4 regions of the Bradyrhizobium sp. CB3481 genome follow, and region 4 is predicted to be linked to each of the others. Evidence: predicted binding sites of a transcription regulator. Region 4 holds the regulator's gene; each other region holds the start of a gene.

The links. Region 4 encodes PhoB, which activates phosphate uptake and scavenging genes when phosphate is short. Its sites were predicted from a motif close to TGTCATNNANCTGTCAT; they were not measured.
Region 1: a site for PhoB is predicted at 2,098-2,114, ahead of phnF (phosphonate metabolism transcriptional regulator PhnF). Genes of this name have one in related genera too.
Region 2: a site for PhoB is predicted at 1,926-1,942, ahead of QA643_RS29385 (UDP-2,3-diacylglucosamine diphosphatase). Genes of this name have one in related genera too.
Region 3: a site for PhoB is predicted at 1,842-1,858, ahead of phnC (phosphonate ABC transporter ATP-binding protein). Genes of this name have one in related genera too.

What each region holds. Positions count from the first base shown of each region.
Region 1 covers NZ_CP121647.1:1,962,648-1,965,852, forward strand. The annotation lists gene phnE (phosphonate ABC transporter, permease protein PhnE) at 1-480, shown strand, start outside; gene phnE (phosphonate ABC transporter, permease protein PhnE) at 477-1,325, shown strand; gene phnF (phosphonate metabolism transcriptional regulator PhnF) at 1,329-2,054, opposite strand; gene phnG (phosphonate C-P lyase system protein PhnG) at 2,179-2,634, shown strand; gene phnH (phosphonate C-P lyase system protein PhnH) at 2,638-3,205, shown strand, end outside.
Region 2 covers NZ_CP121647.1:6,014,321-6,017,525, forward strand. The annotation lists gene QA643_RS29380 (threonine/serine dehydratase) at 1-987, opposite strand, end outside; gene QA643_RS29385 (UDP-2,3-diacylglucosamine diphosphatase) at 1,091-1,903, opposite strand; gene QA643_RS29390 (acyl-CoA synthetase) at 2,088-3,205, opposite strand, start outside.
Region 3 covers NZ_CP121647.1:1,958,387-1,961,591, forward strand. The annotation lists gene QA643_RS09380 (DUF1045 domain-containing protein) at 1-481, opposite strand, end outside; gene QA643_RS09385 (alpha-D-ribose 1-methylphosphonate 5-triphosphate diphosphatase) at 503-1,693, opposite strand; gene phnC (phosphonate ABC transporter ATP-binding protein) at 1,963-2,778, shown strand; gene phnD (phosphonate ABC transporter substrate-binding protein) at 2,853-3,205, shown strand, end outside.
Region 4 covers NZ_CP121647.1:705,803-709,007, reverse strand. The annotation lists gene QA643_RS03320 (aspartate aminotransferase family protein) at 1-159, opposite strand, end outside; gene QA643_RS03315 (GcrA family cell cycle regulator) at 663-1,175, shown strand; gene phoB (phosphate regulon transcriptional regulator PhoB) at 1,537-2,247, opposite strand; gene phoU (phosphate signaling complex protein PhoU) at 2,258-2,974, opposite strand; gene pstB (phosphate ABC transporter ATP-binding protein PstB) at 2,985-3,205, opposite strand, start outside.

The DNA.
Region 1 (3,205 bases), 1.3 Mb from region 4:
GTCCGCCGCGCGCTGGAATTCGCCCGCACCGTGCCGGGCATCGTGTTTGCGCTGATCTTCGTCATCGCCTTCGGCCTTGGACCGATGGCCGGCGTGCTCGCGATTGCGATCCATTCGACCGGCGCGCTTGGAAAGCTGTTTTCCGAGATCGTGGAAAATGTCGACATGAAGCCGGTCGAGGGCGTGCGTTCCACCGGCGCAAGCTGGCTCTCCTGCATGCGCTTTGCCGTGCTGCCGCAGGTCACCGCGGGCTATGCGAGCTACGCGCTGTTGCGCTTTGAGATCAATGTCCGCGAGGCGTCGGTGATGGGTTTTGTCGGTGCTGGCGGCATCGGTCAGGAACTCGTCGTCGCCATCAGGAAGTTCTATTATTCCGACGTCAGCGCAATCCTCATCACCATCATCGTCACGGTATTCCTGATCGACATCGCGACCGGCTGGATGCGCGCGAAATTGTTCGGCGGGGAGGCACGGACATGACACGGCTGCCGTCTGAAGATCACGCCAAGTTGCGACAGCGATACCCCGAGGTGTTCGATCGGCCTGCGTCATCGCGGCTGGCGACACCGCTTATGATAGCGCTGGCGCTGGCGATCTTCATTTTCGGCTTGGTGGATCTCGATTTCTCGCCGTCACGGCTGATCGCCGGGATCAGCCAACTTGGCTGGATCATCCTGATGATGCTGCCGCCTGATCCCGGATCTTCGCTGCCGGCCTATCTCGCCGCCCTTGGCGAGACGATCTCCATCGCGCTGCTCGGCACCACTATCGCAGCGGTCGCCGCGCTGCCGGTCGGCCTGCTCGCGGCAAGGAACGTCGTGCCGTCCATCATCTTCCGTTTCCCGGTGCGACGCTTTCTGGATTCGATCCGCGGCGTCGATACGCTGATCTGGGCGCTGGTCTGGATCAACGTCGTCGGGCTTGGACCATTTGCCGGCGTGCTCGCAATTGCGATCGCGGACTTCGGCGCCTTCGGAAAACTGTTTTCGGAGGCGATCGAGGCCGCGGACCGCAAGGAAGTGGAGGGCATCCGTGCTGCCGGGGGCGGCAAGCTGCACGAAATCCGCTTCGGGCTGATGCCGCAGGTGCTGCCCGTCATTGCGGGGCAGGTGCTGTACTTCATCGAATCCAATACGCGTTCGGCGACTATTATCGGTATCGTCGGCGCAGGTGGCATCGGCCTGCAACTCGCCGAGCAAATCCGCGTGCTGGAATGGCAGAAGGTCTCATTCCTGATCCTGATGATCCTGGTGGCGGTCGCCGCCATCGACTGGATCTCGAACCGCTTGCGCTTTGCCATTATCGGCCGGCGCGCCGTCGCCTGAACGTCAGCTCTCCACCAGGAACTGCACCCGTTCGGCGGCAAAGCGCACATGCTTTGTGACCAGCGGCCGTCCCTCGATATCGACGTCGGTCGAATCGACGATGAGGATCGGACGGCCGAGGGCGAGGTCCAGGCGCGCGGCGTCGGTGGCGTCGACAATGCCGGCGGTGATCCGGGTTGAATCGCGGCGATAATCGCGAATCCCGTAATGGGCCAGCAGTTTTGTCATGGAGCGCGCGGCAGCGTAGACGCGCCCCGCCTCGGGGAATCGCTCGGCTGACAGCCAATGCGTGCCGACGCAGATCGGCGCACGGTCGGCCAGGCGCAACGCTTCGATCCGGACCAGCGGCGCGCCGGTCTTGAGGCTAAGCTCGCGCGCTAACTCGCGGCCGGCGATTTCTTCCGAAGCCTCGATCATTTGCCCGCGCGGCTCGTGTCCGCTGGCGCCGACAATCTCGGAAAATCGCGTGCGCGAGCGCAGGGGATAGGCGAGGCGCGGCGCCTCGACATAGGTGCCGCTGCCGCGTTCGGCGCGTACCAACCCGCGCTCGGCGAGCGCCGCCAGCGCCCGCCGCACGGTGTGGCGGTTGACGCGGTAAATGTCGGCGATCTCCATCTCGCCCGGCAGCTTCTCGCCCGCGGCGAAGCGGCCGTCGGCGATGCCGCGCTCAATACCGTCGGCAACCTGGCGCCACAGCGCCACGCCGGATGCGCCATCCTGGATGCTCATGTCGTGCCGGGGCCTGAAGCGGACATTGGAAATATCATCGCGGTGTCACGAAACGGTCATTTGCCTTGACTATCAAGTTGTCTATTATCATAGACAACTTGAATCGGGAAGACCGGGAATGGGGATGACGGCGGAAGGCGGAATGGAAGCACGGCGCAAGGGAGCGATGACGGTGCTGGTGCATTCGGATGCCGCTGACATCGCCGAGCGGCTCGGCGCCATCGATGTTCCCGCGCATCAATTGTTGCGCGAGCCGGAGAGCGGCCTCGTGATGGTGCGTGGCCGCATCGGCGGCGATGGCGCGCCGTTCAATCTCGGGGAAGCCACGGTATCGCGCGCCGCGGTTCGGCTTGCGAGCGGGGAAGTGGGATTCGGCTACACGCTCGGACGCGATCTCGAAAAGGCGCGGATGATTGCGCTGTGCGACGCCCTGGTGCAGTCGCCAGAATTCGCTGATGCGGTCGAGGCGAGTGTGTTGGCGCCGCTGCGGACGGCCATGCACGCCCGGCGCGGCCGGCGGTCCGCAGAAGCGGCGGCGACGCGCGTTGACTTTTACACAATGGTGCGCGGTGAGGGATAATCGATGGTGACGGTCGCCGAGCTCCCGGCAGGATTTGCGGACAAGGTGTTGTCGGCGCAATCCACATTCCGTTCCGTGATGGACGCGATGGCGCGCCCGGGCACCGTGCAACATATTCGCGCCGTCGCGGGTACGCCGGCGCCACTGATGCGCGGCACGGCTGCAATTGCGCTCGCGCTATTCGACCACGATACGCCGATCTGGCTTGACCGAACGATGTCGGCGATGCCGGAAGTCGGCAAATGGCTGAAATTCCATACCGGTACGCCCGTGATAGCGGACTCTTCCGCGAGCAGTTTTGCCCTGATTGGCAACGCAAGGGATGTTCCGCCGCTGGATCGCTTCGCGCTCGGCAGCAACGAATATCCGGACCGTTCCACCACGCTGATCGTGCAAATCGACAGTCTGACCTCGGGACCGGCCTATGAATTGGCCGGCCCGGGCATCGACGGCACGGCCGTGCTGCAGGCGACGGTTTCCGGAAACCTGTTCGAGCAACGCGCCATCAACGCCGCGCTGTTTCCGCGGGGCATCGACGTCGTGCTGGTGCATGACGAGGCCGTTGTCGCCA
Region 2 (3,205 bases), 2.7 Mb from region 4:
GGCGACCAATCGAGCGAACAGGTCCGCGTCGACATTGCCGCCGGAGAGCACAATGACGACGTTCTTGCCCTTGGCGTCGATCCGGCCGGCCAGCAGCGCGGCGAGACCGACGGCGCCGCCCGGTTCGACCACCAGCTTCAATTCGCGATAGGCATAGGCGACGGCAGCACCGACCTCCTCGTCGGAAGCGGTGACACCATTGGCCAGCAGCTTGCTGTTGATCGAGAAGGTGAGCTCGCCCGGCATCGCCGCCATCAGCGCATCGCAGATGGTGCGGCCGGCGGCGTGATGGGCCTCGCGATGGCCGGCGCGTAGCGACAGGCCGTGGTCGTCATAGTCCTTCGGCTCGGCGACGATCACCTGCGCCTGCGGGAATTTCGACTTCACCGCCGTTGCCACACCAGCGATCAGCCCGCCGCCCGAGGCCGGCGCGACCACGATATCAGGGCTGAGCCCCAGCGCTGTCATGTCCTCGGCGATCTCGCGGCCGGCGGTGCCCTGCCCTGCGATCACGAAGGGATCGTCATAGGGGCGCACCAGCGTCGCGCCTCGCTTGGCCGCAATGCCGTTGGCGATGGCCTCGCGGTCTTCCTTGTCGCGGTCATAGAGCACGACCTCGGCGCCGTAGCCCTTGGTGCGCTCGCGCTTGGTGACGGGCGAATCCGCAGGCATCACGATGGTGGCCTGCATGCTGAGGATCTGCGCCGCCGCCGCCACGCCCTGGGCGTGGTTGCCGGAGGAGAACGCCACGACCCCGCCGCCGCGCCGATCCTGCGGGATCGAGGCCAGCTTATTGAAGGCGCCGCGGAATTTGAACGATCCGGTCCGCTGCAGCATTTCGGGCTTCAGGAAGACCTTGGTTCCGACGCGCTCGTTGAGCACCGGGAACGTCAAGAGCGGCGTACGCACCGCAAAGGGCGCGACGATCTTGGCGGCGGCCTCGATATCGGCCGCGCCAATGGGAGGATGCTGGACAGGTTCTGGCATCCGCAATTTGTAACGCGGCGACGGACAAGCGGGCAAGACGATTTGGCGTGATCTCAGGGGACGAAAACCGGGTCTTTCGCTGCGATTCGGCCCCTTTGCCCCGTCACGCTGCGCGCGCGGCGGCGCGGGGAACCGGCGCCACCCGCCGCTCCGGATCGGCCCAGGTGATGATCTCGAACCGGCCGTCCTCGTGCTCGACGAGGGCGGTGCAGCTCTCCACCCAGTCGCCGCAATTCATGTAGCGGATGCCGTGCTCATCGCGGATGGTGGCGTAGTGAATGTGCCCGCAGATCACGCCGTCGGCGCCGTGCCGCCGCGCCTCGCCGGCCAAAGTCTTCTCGAACGCGCCAATATAATTGACGGCGTTCTTGACCTTCAGCTTGGCCCATTGCGACAGCGACCAATAGGGCACGCCGAACATGCGCCGGAAGAAATTGACGAGACGGTTCATCTGGATGGCGAAGTCATAGGCCTTGTCGCCGAGATGGGCGAGCCAGCGTGCGTTCTGCACCACCAGGTCGAAGATGTCACCGTGGATGACAAGGTAGCGCTTGCCGTCGACACCTTCGTGAACGGCGTTTTCCACCACGTCGATGCCGCCGAAATGCGTGCCGTAATAGTTGCGCAGGAACTCGTCGTGATTGCCCGGCACGTAGACGACCTTGGCACCTTTGCGCGCCTTGCGCAGCATCTTCTGCACGAAATCGTTGTGCGATTGCGGCCAATACCAGCTCGACTTCAGCGCCCAGCCGTCGACGATATCGCCGACGAGATAGATCGTGTCGGCGTCGTGAACCCTGAGAAAGTCCAGCAAGCGGTCGGCTTGCGAGCCGCGGGCTCCGAGATGGACATCGGATATAAACAAGGTACGAAAGCGCCGTTCCGGGCTCTCTTCACTCAAGGCGTCACTACCCATACCCGTCCCCTGACAGATTTCTGTGACAGGGCGATGACTGATTCACGCGGCCCATAGCCCCACGAGAATCAATGCCGCACCCTTGTCTCTGCGGATAGCAGCGCGATGCGACAAGGGAGCGACATGGCAGTGTTCTTGCGGAGGCTAGCCGTGGTTAGCGGTCGCTCCGAAGGCGATCGTGACGTTAGATCTTTCGCCCCGCCCGCTCCCAATAGGGATCGCGCAGGCGGCGCTTGAAGATCTTGCCGGAATCTTCGCGCGGCAGGTTGGACTGGATTTCGATGTGCTTTGGCACCTTGTAGTCCGCCAGCGAGACCTTGAGCTGGCTGCGGATGGAAGCAATATCGAGCGTCACCGCCGGCTGCGGCTCCACCACAGCCATCAGCGCCTCGCCGAATTCGGCATCGGGGATGCCGAACACCGCGCAATCATGCACACCGGGAATCGCATGCAGCGCCGCCTCGATCTCGGCCGGATAGATGTTGACGCCGCCCGAAATCACCATGTCGCGCTTGCGGTCGCAGATGAAGACGTAGCCGTCGGCATCGATGTAGCCGACATCGCCCGAGGTGATGAACCCTTCCCGATCGATCTCGGCGCGCTTTTCCGGCTTGTTGTGGTAGGTGAAATCCGGATTGCCTGCGATGCGCGAATAGATTTCGCCGATCTCGCCCTGCGGCAGCTCCCTGCCGTCATCGCCGATGAAGCGCAGCTCCGCGCCGGGCGAAATCTTGCCGACGGTGCCGGGTTTCTTCAGCGCGTCCCCGGAGGTGGCAAAGGTGACGGCGCCCGATTCGGTCGAGCCGTAGAATTCGTAGATGATCGGTCCCCACCACTCGATCATCGCGCGCTTGACGTCGGCGGGACACGGCGCGGCGGCGTGGATGATGTGGCGCAGCGACGACATGTCGTACTTCTTGCGCACCTCCTCGGGCAGCTTCATCAGGCGGATGAACATGGTCGGCACCATGAAGACGGTGTCGACCTTCTCGGTCTCGATCACGCGCAAGAACTCCTCGGCATCGAAGCGCGGCATGATCACCAGCGCACCGCCGAGGCGGCCGGCGCGCAGCCCGAACGAGTTCGGTGCGGAATGATAAAGCGGCCCCGGCAATAGCGCGCGGGCGCCGGGCTTCAGGCCATAGATCATCGCGCGCATGCGCTCGGCATTGGCGGTCTGCTCCGGCGTCGGCGCAAAACGGCGCACGCCCTTGGGATGGCCTGTGGTGCCGGAGGTGTAGATCATGTTCTGCGGCTGCGGCACCGCCGGCCCGTCATAGCGCTGGTGCTGCTTGAGCCAGG
Region 3 (3,205 bases), 1.3 Mb from region 4:
AGCGCTCGAGGTAGTCGCGCTGTTGCGGCGTCAGTTTGGACGGGTTGCGCCGGGCGCGATCCTCCTCCGTCAGCGGCGCACGGAACGGGTCGAACTCGCGGACGCAGTCGGCGGCGAGGCGTTCGAGATCGGCCGGCACCTCCGCAGGCACCAGCGCGATGAAGCCGCTGATGGCGCCGACGACGGGTTTGATCGCCGGAATGGCGCGGGGCGCGCCGGCAAAGGCGGCGCAGGCGGCCATCAGCTCGCTTTCGCTCTTGCCCGGTGCCAGCGCCATCGGCGGCTTCAGCGTGGCATGGAAGCCGTATTTGCGCGGATCCTGCGTCATCTCGCGCCACTCGGGCGGCAATCCCGTGTCACGCGGGAAGGGCACATCGGCGCCCTGATAAGCGTCATAGCCGAGCAGTTCTGCGCCAAAACGGTCGAGCGCGTTGCCAGGTTCGGGCGCAAAGTAAATCGCGTAGCGGGGATAGTTCACCATTGGCCGGACTTTAGTGACGCCTCACGCCGCCGCAACCGCCTTGCGCGATGCCGGGGCATGCACCAGGCGGCCGGCATCCGTCAGATGAGCCAGCCTGCCGCCGGCGATGACCGCGACAATACGCGGGCGCAGCGGCACTTCGTCATCCACCAGAATAAGATCGGCGCGGTGTCCCGTGGCGAGCCTGCCGCGATCGGCAAGGCCCGCAGCCTGTGCTGGCGCTGCCGAGATCAACTGCCACGCCTGCGCCAGCGGCAGGATGCCGTCAACCGCCAGGCGGAAAGCCGCGAGCACGGGCGCCGGATAGTAATAGTCTGATGCCAGCACGCTGCAGAGGCCCTTTTCGATCATGTCGGCGGCCTTGGTCCACCCGGTGTGGCTGCCGCCGCGCACCACGTTGGGGGCGCCGAATACGATGAAGTCGCCCCCCGCGGCCGCCTCGCGGGCGGTTGCCTCGTTGACGGGAAACTCAGCGATCGTAACGCCCTGCGCGCGAAAGGCCTTTCGCATCTCGGGGCTGTCGTCGTCATGGGAGAGCATTTTGGCGCCGGCGGCCCGCGCCATCCCGGCAAGCCGCGAAATCGAGGCGGGCACCTCATCTGCGCGTGCAACGACGCGCTGCACCAGGTCGTCAAATGCCTCGCCGGACAGCCCGGTGCGCTCGACCATGCGGTTGCGCTTCTCCGGCTTGCTCAGGCTCGCCACCGTCGAATTCATGTGGTCGTTGAACGCGAACAGGTCGATGCGGCCCTCCGAGAGCCATTGTCCGATCTCGCCTTCGGCATCGAGATTGTAGGTCTCGTGGCGCAAATGGAAGCGGGTATCCGCCGCAAGCTTCGGCCTCAAGCTCTCCATCGCTTCAAGCAGCAGCCGCGCATTGTTGCGGCTGCGTAGCCCCGGCTCCCACGACCAGGTCGTGGCATGAAAAACGGTGGTGATGCCGTTGGCGATGGCCTGCCGGTCGCTGTCGGCAAGCGCGACATCAACCGGGAAATCAACGCCCGGGCGGGGCATCATCTGCCGTTCAAAGGCATCGCCATGCAGATCGACGATGCCGGGCAGCACCAGGAGCCCGCGTGCATCGATGCCGATGGCGCCACGTCCGGGATCGCTTCCGATGGCACTGATGTCGCGGCTCGCAACATGAACCGAGGTTTCGACGAATTCTTCGCCTAGCAGGGCCTGGCCACCTTCAACAATGATGTCGGTCACGATGTCGCACTTTTTCGGTTGCTGCAAATAGGTCGGGCCGAAGCCGTCTCGGTCGGTTGGATCGATAGCTGCTTGCCGGCCATCCTCAATTTCCATGTGCGAGCGCTAAGGTCCGGACCACGTCTTCAGCGGGATTGATGACAAAGCTATGACGCATCGATGACGGAGGAGCGGGCTGTGGACGGATCGTCGCATCGCAGCGGGCCGTCACACAACTGTAAACTCGCTGCTTTAGCGGTCGAGCCAGAAGGACGCTAGTGGAGCATTGCATGCTGGTCGTGGAAGGTCTGACGTGTCGTTTCGGCAAAAAAGCCGCTGTCGACAACGCGTCATTTTCGATTGCACCCGGCAGCTTTGTCGGCGTGATCGGCCGCTCCGGCGCCGGCAAGTCGACGCTTCTACGCATGATCAACCGCCTCGCGGATCCCTCTGAGGGCCGCATCCTGTTCGATGGCGTAGATGTCACGGCGCTGCGCGGCCGCGAGCTGCGGCAATGGCGCGCGCGCTCGGCCATGATCTTTCAGCAATTCAATCTGGTCGGCCGGCTCGATGTGCTCACCAATGTGTTGATGGGGCGGCTCGCCGAAATGCCGACGTGGCGCTCGCTCGCTCAACTCTGGCCCGAAGCCGACCGCGCGCTGGCGATGTCGGCACTGGAGCAGTTCGACATGGCACAGCTCGCCGCGCAGCGCGCCGACCAGCTTTCCGGCGGCCAGCAGCAGCGCGTGGCGATTGCGCGCGCGCTGGTGCAAGAGCCGGACATCATCCTGGCCGATGAGCCGATCGCCTCGCTCGATCCGCGCAATACCCGCATCGTCATGGATGCGCTGCTGCGCATCAACAAGCATTTCGGCATCACCGTCCTCTGCAACCTGCATTCGCTCGATCTGGCGCGCAGCTATTGCGACAGGCTGATCGGCATGGCGGCAGGCCGGGTGGTGTTCGACGGCGCGCCCGCTGCATTGACGGACCATATCGCCCGCGAACTCTACGATCTCGAAGCCAATGACGTGATGGGTAGCTCGCCTGCGGGGGTGCCAGACGTTGCGGCCATTCCGGCGCTGGATACCGCCGCCGCGGCCTGAGACCGATACATCAAGACAAGTAGCCGCTGCGTACTGCAGTCGGTCAAGGCGTAATCACAAACGAGAGGCAAACCATGTTCAATCGTCGTATCGTGCTTGCCGGCGCAGCCGCGCTGGCCTTCAGCGCCACAACCGCTATTGCGCAGGACTGGAAAGGCAAATATCCGGAGCTGACCTTTGCGGTGGTCCCAGCCGAGAACGCCTCGGGTGTGACCGAGCGCTGGACACCGTTCGTGAACTATCTCTCCAAGGAACTCGGCGTAAAGGTGACGCTGCGCATCGCCAATGACTACGCTGCGGTCATCGAGGGGCAGCGCGCCGGCAATATCCACATCGCCAGCTACGGCTCGGCCTCGTTCGCGCGTGCCCGGCTGACCGCCGTCAAGAGCGACGCCTTTGCCAACGACATCAATGCCGATGGTTCGAC
Region 4 (3,205 bases):
CGGATGGCAATGGCCCAGCGCATTCACCGCGACCCCCGAGGTGAAGTCGAGATAGCGCTCGCCGCTCGTCGAGGTCAGCCAGCAGCCCTCCCCGCGTTCGAAGCCGAGATCGACCCTGGCGAAGACGGGGAGCAGATGCGACGTGGCGCTATTGGTCATGACAATCACTTGAGGTTTGAGACCTGCCTTCAAGACCTGCCGCGGAGCACACGCGTGCCTTGGCGCGAAGTCGGCAACAGCCGGTCTTGCGAAACGAAACGTGCCGCCGCTTAAGGGCGGCACGCGAGAGGTATTCTATGTGGGCGCGGGGCGCTGTCAACACGCCATGGAACGGCCTTTCCTGCAGTGCAAGATGGTGAATCCGTAGGATTGCGGTGTGGTGGAAAACACGCAGTGGAATGCCTAGATGTCAGAACATGTGGACGTCGGGGCGCGGACTCTTGCGCCCGAGTCACGCCATATTGTAGCGTTTGGGCTGTCGGGTACGACATCTCGTGCGGCAGTTTTGATCCCTTAAGAGTCTTTTGTGAAAGCGTAAACGTTCGGGCGCCCATATCGCGCCCGGCGAGGGCTAAGGGATTCTGACCGCAGGGATTTTTGAGACGAATGACATCGCGGGCGCTGCCCCAGGTTGGCCGGCGCGACGCGAAGGGAAGCATACGATGACGGTATTGACCTGGTCCGACGATCGCGTCGAGCAGCTGAAAAAGCTCTGGGAAGCCGGATTATCGGCCAGCCAGATCGCCGCGGAACTCGGCAATGTGACGCGGAACGCCGTGATCGGCAAAGTGCACCGCCTGGGCCTGTCCGGCCGTGCCAAGAGCCCCTCCTCGGCCGCGCCGCGGCAGCGCAAGGCGCGCCCCGCCGCCCAGCAGATGATGCGGGTATCGCGGCCGGTGTCGCGCGGCAACACCGCGCTCGCGCACGCCTTCGAGGTGGAGCTGGAGCCCGATCCGGTTGCCTTCGACAATGTGGTGCCGATGAGCCAGCGCCTGTCGCTGCTCGAACTGAACGAAGCGACCTGCCACTGGCCGGTCGGCGATCCCGCAAGCCCGGAATTCTTCTTCTGCGGCGGCAAGGCGCTCACCGGCCTGCCCTACTGCGCGCACCACTCGCGCATCGCCTACCAGCCCGCTGCCGATCGGCGGCGGCAGCAGCCGAAGACGACGCGGTAAGGGCGGGCGCGCGGGATTATTTCAACGATGTCGTCCCCGCGAACGCGGGGACCCATAACCACCGTTGCGCGTGGTTATGCCTCGCTGGGGCTCCAGCGCATTTCGACAATCGAGATTGGTGGTTATGGGTCCCGGCTCAAAGGCCGGGACGACGGCTGTGTGCGCTAAGAGCAAACTGCCTCAACGACGTCGTCCCTGCGAACGCAGGGACCCATAACCATCGTTGCGCGTGGTTATGCCTCGCTGGGGCTCCAGCGCATTTCGACAATCGAGATTGGTGGTTATGGATCCCGGCTCCTGATGCGCAATTGCGCATATGGGCCGGGACGACGGCTGAGGGTGCGGAGATAGCCGTGGAACGCTACTGCGGCTGCTCCGCCTTCGCGAAGCGATCATCGAGCGCGTAGCCGGCGCCGCGCACGGTGCGGATCGGATCCTGCTCGCGGCCGGGGTTGAGCAGCTTGCGCAGGCGGCCGATGTGGACGTCGACGGTGCGCTCATCGATATAGATATCGCGGCCCCAGACGCTGTCGAGCAGCTGCTCGCGGCTGAAGACGCGGCCGGGATGCTCCAGGAAGAATTCAAGCAGGCGGTACTCGGTCGGGCCGAGGTCGATCTGGCGGCCGGAGCGCGCGACGCGGCGCTTCTCGCGGTCGAGCTCGATGTCGCCATAGGTCAAAACGGTGGCGAGCCGCTCGGGACTGGCGCGCCGCAGCAGGCCCTTCACCCGCGCCAGCAATTCCGGCACCGAGAATGGCTTGACGATGTAGTCGTCGGCGCCGGTCGCAAGACCCCGCACGCGCTCGCTCTCCTCGCCGCGTGCCGTCAGCATGATGATCGGCAGCTGCTTGGTCTCGGGCCGCGCGCGGAGGCGGCGGCACAGCTCGATGCCTGATAGCCCCGGCAGCATCCAGTCGAGCACCACGAGGTCGGGCACCCGTTCCTTCAGCCTTGTATCGGCGTCATCGCCGCGTGCAACGGTTTCGACCTCATAGCCTTCGGCGTCGAGGTTGTAGCGCAACAGCGTGGTCAGCGCTTCCTCGTCCTCGACCACCATGATGCGTGCGCTCATCCTATCATCCTCAGCTATTGGGAATGGTCGCAGCAAACGTCGTCATGTCGCCCTTCGGGCGCTTGTCGAGAATCTGCTGCCCCTCGATCATGTAGAACACGGTCTCGGCGATGTTGGTGGCGTGGTCGCCGATCCGCTCGATGTTCTTGGCGCAGAACATCAGATGGATGCAGAACGAGATGTTGCGCGGATCTTCCATCATATAGGTGAGCAGCTCGCGGAATAGCGAGGTGCAGATGGCGTCGACTTCCTCGTCGCCCTTCCACACCGCCATCGCCGCGGGCAGGTCGTGCGCCGCATAGGCGTCCAGTACTGACTTGACCTGCGACTGCACGAGGTCGGTCATGTGCTCCAGGCCACGCATCAGTTTCAGCGGCTGGAAATCCTTCTCCAGCGCCGCGACGCGCTTGCCCATGTTCTTGGCGAGGTCGCCGATCCGCTCCAGGTCGGTGGCGACGCGCATGGCGCCGACGATTTCGCGCAAGTCGATCGCCATCGGCTGGCGGCGAGCGATGGTCAACACCGCGCGCTCCTCGATCAGATGCTGCAGACGGTCGATCTCGACGTCGGAGGCGACGACCCGCGAGCCGAGGGTGACGTCGCGGCGGACCAGCGCGTCAACGGATTCAGAAATCATGCGCTCGGCGAGGCCGCCCATCTCGGCAACGAGACGGGTCAATTCCTGAAGATCGCTATCGAATGCTTTGGCAGTGTGTTCGGAACCCATCTCTGTCTCCTCAACCGAACCGGCCGGTGATGTAGTCCTGCGTACGTCGATCGCCGGGCGAGGTGAAAATCTTGTTGGTGTCGTCGAATTCGATCAGTTCGCCAAGATACATGAAAGCGGTCTTGTCGGAGACGCGCGCCGCCTGCTGCATGTTATGGGTGACGATGGCGATGGTGTAGTCCTCCGACAGTTCCTGGATCAGTTCCTCGATCTTGGCGGTTGAGATCGGGT